DNA from 2 places in the Mesorhizobium sp. P3_A2 genome. Region 1 is predicted to be linked to the other one. Evidence: riboswitches for the same ligand, from Rfam matches in the RefSeq annotation. Region 1 holds a riboswitch; the other holds the start of a gene.
The links. Region 1 has a riboswitch for S-adenosylmethionine ahead of metX (homoserine O-acetyltransferase MetX). Riboswitches for the same ligand answer to the same signal wherever they lie in the genome.

Region 1 (3,204 bases):
CCAACATCGAGCACCCTGGACTGCGGCGGTATGAGGTTGGCGACGACTTCGAGGTCGACGCGCTGGCTGCCGTTGACGCTCATGAGGCGAGCCCCTTGGCGCGAGCCGCCGAGCCGATGAAGCCCTTGATGGCGGCGAACAATTCCGGCTCGTCGAGCAGGAAGGCATCATGGCCGCGGTCGGTGTCGATCTCGACGAAAGAGACGGACGCGCCGGCAGCGTTCAGCGCATGCACGATCGAGCGGCTCTCTTCGGTCGGGAACAGCCAGTCCGAAGTGAACGACACTAGGCAAAAGCGAGTCTTGGTGCCGGCAAAGGCATCGGCCAACCGGCCGCCATGGTCGGCGGCGAGGTCGAAATAGTCCATCGAACGGGTCATGTAGAGGTAGGAATTGGCGTCGAAGCGGTCGACGAAGGTCATGCCCTGATGGCGCAGATAGCTCTCGATCTGAAAGTCGGCGTCGAAACCGAAGGTCAGCGCTTCGCGGTCCTGCAGATTGCGGCCGAACTTGCGGTGCAGTGCCGCTTCCGACAGATAGGTGATGTGGGCCGCCATGCGCGCCACCGCCAGCCCCTTTTCCGGGCGCTTGCCGTGCTCGAAATACTTGCCGCCATGCCAGTCCGGGTCGGCCATGACGGCCTGGCGGCCGACCTCGTGGAAGGCGATGTTCTGCGAGGAATGGCGCGCGCCGGTGGCGATCGGCAGCGCCGAGAAGACGCGATCGGAATAGCACGACGCCCATTCCAGCACCTGCATGCCGCCCATCGAGCCGCCGAGCACGCAAAACAGCTTTTCGATGCCGAAATGGTCGACCAGCATCAATTGCGCCCGCACCATGTCGCGAATGGTGATGATTGGCAGGTCGAGCCCGTAGGGCTTGCCGGTGGCCGGGTTGGTCGAGGCCGGACCCGTGGAGCCGAGGCAGCCGCCGATGACGTTGGAGCAGATGACGAAGAAGCGGTTGGTGTCGATGATCTTGCCGGGGCCGATCAGCACTTCCCACCAGCCAGGCTTGCCGGTCACCGGATTGGTGTTGGCGACGTGCTGGTCGCCGGTCAGCGCGTGGCAGACCAGAATGGCGTTGGAGCGGGCGTCGTTCAGCGTGCCGTAGGTCTGGTAGGCGATCTGGAATGGCGACAACAGCGTGCCGGCGTCGAGCTTGAGCGGCTTGTCAGGGCCAAAACGCAACACCGGGCTCGACGGGTTGTCGGCCTCGTTGTTGGTTTTTGCGGCGCGGAGCGCGGTCATGTGACTCTCCTTGCCCGCCGTCAGGCAACAAAAAACCGGCAATGCGATCGCAAAGCCGGTTACGTCACGCAAACGGCCCTTTAGCGAGTTGTTTAACGTGGCTGCAAGCCGACCGGCCAAATCACCACGGAACTGTTCCCGTTCTTCTAGAACTCGCGCGGGCCGGCGTCAACGGCCACCTATTGCCGCCGCCTCTCGACATTCGCGGCTACGGCTTGTATTTCCGCTGCGGCCTCCGGACGGAGGCATTCTCGACGGATTTGCGACATGGACAAGACAGCGGACAAGGCACGGCCAACGCCCCGCGCGGGCATCATGGACATCGACGCCTATGTGCCGGGCAAGAGCACGGCACCGGCCGGCGTCGCCAAGGTCCATAAATTGTCGTCGAACGAGAACCCGCTCGGCCCGTCACCGAAAGCAATCGAGGCCGCGCGCGAGGTCGCTGCCAAGCTTGATGTCTATCCCGATGGCACCGCCCGCCGGCTGCGCGAGGCGATCGCCGAAGTGCATGGCCTGAACCCGGCGAACATCATCTGCTCCAACGGTTCTGACGAGATTCTCGGCCTTCTGGCCCAGACCTATCTGGCGCCCGGCGATGAGGCCATCATCACCGAACACGCCTTCATGATCTACAAGATCTACATCCAGTCGGCCGGCGGGACACCGGTGACGGTCAAGGAGACCGACGAGCGCGCCGATGTCGACGCGATCCTCGCCGCGGTGACGCCGCGGACCAAAATCGTCTTCCTTGCCAATCCCAACAATCCGACCGGCACCTATCTGCCGTTCCAGGAGGTCCGTCGCCTGCATGCCGCGTTGCCCGGCAACGTGCTTCTGGTGCTCGATGCTGCCTACGCCGAATATGTCCGGCGCAACGATTATGAGGCCGGCATCGAGCTGGCGGGCAGCGCGCAGAACGTTGTCATGACCCGCACCTTCTCCAAGCTCGGCCTTGGCGGCGCGCGCATCGGCTGGATGTATGGCCCGCTGCACATTGTCGATGCGATCAACCGCATCCGCGGCCCTTTCAATGTCAACGCAACCGCCATCGAGGCCGGCATTGCCGCCATCCGCGACCGCGCGCATGTCGAGCGCAGCGCCGTGCACAACGAGACGTGGCTCACCTGGCTGAATGAAGAGCTGACGAAGCTTGGTCTCAGGGTGACGCCTAGCGTCGGCAATTTCGTGCTCATCCATTTCCCTGAGGACAAGAAGCATTCGGCAGAGGCGGCGGACGAGTACCTCACCCAGCGCGGCTATATCTTGCGACGCGTTACCGGCTATGGCTTTCCCAACGCGCTGCGCATGAGCGTCGGCACCGAAGAAGCCAATCGCGGCGTCATCGACGCCCTCACGACATTCCTGAAAAGCTGAAGACATGACGTCACCGATGTTCGAGAAAATCGCGCTGGTCGGCATCGGCCTGATCGGCTCGTCGCTGGCCCGCATCATCCGCCGCGAGGGCCTCGCCCGCCATGTCGCCATCGCGACGCGCAGCCCGGCCACGCTGGCGCGTGCGAAGGAACTCGGTCTCGGTGAGTCCTACACCACGGACGCAAAAGAAGCGGTTCGCGATGCCGACCTCATCATCGTCTCGGTGCCTGTGGGATCGTCGGGCGAGGTGGCGCAAGAGATCGCGCCGGCGCTGAAAAAGGGCGCCATCCTCACCGATGTCGGTTCGACCAAGGCCTCCGTTATCGCGCAGATGCAGCCCCACGTGCCGGACGGCGTGCATTTCATCCCCGGACATCCGCTGGCGGGTACCGAGAAGTCGGGACCGGATGCGGGTTTCGCCGAGCTGTTCGAAAACCGCTGGTGCATCTTCACGCCGCTGTCGGGCACCGACCCGCAGGCACTGGAAAAGCTGTCTGAGTTCTGGCGGCGCTGCGGCTCGAACATCGACACGATGGACCCGCAGCATCACGACATGACGCTGGCCATCGTCTCGCATC
Region 2 (3,204 bases), on a different contig from region 1:
CGTCAATCTCGTTGCCTCGCCTTTCGAACAGCCGCTCGGGCAGCGTACCTTTGCCGAGATCTGGTCGCGCCAGACGCGCTGGGCGCGGCTGCGCCGCGTCACCTTCCCGCTGTTCTACACGCCCGAGATCCTGACGGGCGTGGCGGTGCCGCTGCTGCTGGCGCTGGTCGCGGCGGCAAGCGCCGGCGTCAGCATGCCCACCACGGCTTTGTGCGTCCTGGCCTTTGCCTATGTGCCGGAATGCCTGCTGGCCTGGGCCAAGGGCTGGTATTTGTCGCCGCGCATTGTCACTGCCATGATCGTGCGCGATGTGATGCTTCCCGCCATCTGGTCGCGCGGTTGGCTCGGCGGCGCGGTCGAATGGCGCGGCAATGCCATGACCATCCGCACCAAGGCGATGACGGAACTGGAAGAGGCCTCATCGGGCGCCTGATCGACGCCCGGGCCTTTGCCTTGCTTCCTGAGCAGGCCGCTACTTCGCCGCCTTCAGCGCCTGCGCAACGTCCTCGAGCAGATCGTCCGTATCCTCCAGACCGACCGAGAGTCGGAGCGTGCCCGCCCCGATGCCGAGCTCGGCGCGCGCCTCGTCGCTGAGGTTCTTGTGCGTCGTCGTTGCCGGATGGGTGATCAGGCTCTTGGCGTCGCCGAGATTGTTGGAGATCAGCACGATGTCGAGCGCGTTCTGCAAGGCGAAGGCCGCCTGCTTGCCGCCCTTGACGTCGAGGCAGATCAGCGTCGAGCCGCCCGCCATCTGCTTCTTGACGATGTCGGCCTGCGGGTGATCGGCGCGGCCGGGATAGATGACGCGGGCGATCTGCGGCTGCCCGGCCAGGAAATCGGCGATCTTGCCGGCACTTTCCGTCTGCTGGCGCACGCGCACCGGCAGCGTCTCCAGGCCCTTCAGCAGCGTCCAGGCGTTGAAGGGCGACAGGCTCGGGCCGGTGTGGCGGAAATAGTCGTGCAAATTCTCGTCGATCCACTTCTTGTCTGACAGGATGATGCCGCCGAGACAGCGTCCCTGGCCGTCAATGTGCTTGGTCGCGGAGTAGACGACGATGTGGGCGCCGAGCTGCAAGGGCTTCTGCTGCAAGGGCGTGGCAAAGACGTTGTCGACGATCAGCCTGGCGCCGATCGAGGTGGCGAGCGATGCGACTGCGGCAATGTCGACCACTTCCAGCGTCGGGTTGGTCGGGCTCTCCAGGAAGAACAGCTTTGTGTTCGGCCTGACCGCCTTTTCCCAGTTGGCGATGTCGGTGCCGTCGACCAGCGTCGCCTCGATGCCGTATTTCGGCGCCAGCGTCTCGACCACCCAGCGGCAGGAACCGAATAGCGCGCGCGCCGCAACGATGTGGTCGCCGGCCCTGGCGCTGCACAGCAGGGCCGCCGTCACCGCAGCCATACCGGACGCGGTGGCGCGCGCGTCTTCCGCGCCTTCCAGCGCGCACATGCGCTTTTCGAACATGTCGACGGTCGGGTTGGCGTAGCGCGAATAGATGAAGCCCGGCTCCTCGCCCTTGAAACGGGCTTCGGCGGCCTGCGCCGTCTCATAGACATAGCCCTGGGTGAGGTACATCGCTTCCGACGTTTCGCCGAACTGGGAACGCAGCGTTCCCCCGTGCACGAGTGCGGTCTGAGGCTTCCAGTTACGCTTCTTGGTGCTCATCGCTTTTGTTCCAGACACAAAAAAACCGGCCGCGAAAGTCGCAACCGGTCCATACGGCCTTGCGGCCCGACGGTCCTTTAGCGACTTGTTTAACGTGGCTGCAAGCCGACCGGCCAAATCACCACGGGATAACGACCCTTTAGACCTCAGCCATGCTTGCGTCAATTGCCGGCTTCATTAAGAGGTTTGTACCAAGGCAGGTTCCGCAAAAGTGTCCAGCGGTTTTGCGGGCAAGAACCTGCCTCAAAGAGCGGCCTTGGAACGGAGCCAGCCTTTGCGGCAGACAGGCATTCTTCCCGATCAGGATATTTCCGCGCTGTTTCAGTCCGGCGCGCTGAAGTCGCCGCGCGCGCTCGATTCCGACCAGGTACAGCCGGCCAGCCTCGATCTTAGGCTCGGCGACAAGGCTTTTCGCGTCCGCGCCTCCTTCCTGCCCGGCCCCAACCATAAGGTGTCGGAGAAGCTCGAGCGGCTGAAGCTGCACGAGATCAGCCTGACCGAAGGCGCGGTGCTGGAGACCGGCTGCGTCTACATCGTACCGCTGCTCGAGAGCCTCGCCCTGCCGGCCAATATTTCCGCCTCCGCCAATCCGAAGAGCTCGACCGGGCGGCTCGACATCTTCACCCGCGTCATGACCGATCGCGGCCACGAGTTCGACAAGATCGCCGCCGGCTATCATGGCCCGCTCTATCTCGAGGTCAGCCCGCGCACCTTCCCGATCGTCGTGCGCGCCGGCTCGCGCCTGTCGCAGATCCGCTTCCGCACCGGCAATGCGCTGTTGTCGGAGGCAGAGCTGAATGAATTGCACCGGGCCGAAATGCTGGTGGCGACCGAGCCGCCCAACATTTCCGGCGGCGGCATCGCGCTGTCGATCGATCTCGACGGCGATCACAACGGCCTGGTCGGCTATCGCGGCAAGCACCACACCGGCCTCGTCGACGTCGACAAGCGCGCCGCGCAGGATGCCGTCGATTTCTGGGAGCCACTCCACAAGAGCGGCGCCGGCGAACTGGTGCTCGACCCGGACGAGTTCTACATCCTGGTCAGCCGCGAGGCGGTGCATGTGCCGCCGCTCTACGCCGCCGAAATGACGCCCTTCGATCCGCTGGTCGGCGAATTCCGCGTCCACTATGCCGGTTTCTTCGATCCGGGCTTCGGCCATTCGGCCGCCGGCGGCACCGGCAGCCGGGCGGTGCTCGAAGTGCGCAGCCACGAAGTGCCGTTCATCCTCGACCATGGCCAGATCGTCGGTCGGCTGGTCTACGAGCATATGCTGAAGCGGCCGCAGGCGCTCTACGGCACCGATCTCGGTTCCAACTACCAGGCGCAAGGCCTGAAACTCTCCAAGCATTTCCGCACCGCCGGCTGAACCGCGATCACGGTCAGGCAAAATACTTGCCTGTATTGGCCCGCCATGCTTGGCTGCCTGTTGGTGGCCGGCAACAGACCGGCGCGTAAGGGGAACCAGAAAATGCAGATTTCAAAATGGATCATATCGGCAGCGAGCGCCGCCATGCTGGTGATGGCGGCCGGCTCGTTGG

Region 2: another riboswitch for S-adenosylmethionine. It lies ahead of AC1DXM_RS14895 (O-succinylhomoserine sulfhydrylase); the one in region 1 lies ahead of metX (homoserine O-acetyltransferase MetX).

The regions. Positions count from the first base shown of each region.
Region 1 is NZ_JBFUGC010000009.1:209,154-212,357, forward strand. It holds gene metW (methionine biosynthesis protein MetW) at 1-83, opposite strand, end outside; gene metX (homoserine O-acetyltransferase MetX) at 80-1,249, opposite strand; SAM riboswitch at 1,310-1,387, opposite strand; gene hisC (histidinol-phosphate transaminase) at 1,517-2,626, shown strand; gene AC1DXM_RS21630 (prephenate/arogenate dehydrogenase family protein) at 2,631-3,204, shown strand, end outside.
Region 2 is NZ_JBFUGC010000005.1:428,984-432,187, forward strand. It holds gene AC1DXM_RS14890 (ceramide glucosyltransferase) at 1-433, shown strand, start outside; gene AC1DXM_RS14895 (O-succinylhomoserine sulfhydrylase) at 473-1,663, opposite strand; SAM riboswitch at 1,721-1,798, opposite strand; gene AC1DXM_RS14900 (2'-deoxycytidine 5'-triphosphate deaminase) at 1,938-3,032, shown strand; gene AC1DXM_RS14905 (ABC transporter substrate-binding protein) at 3,135-3,204, shown strand, end outside.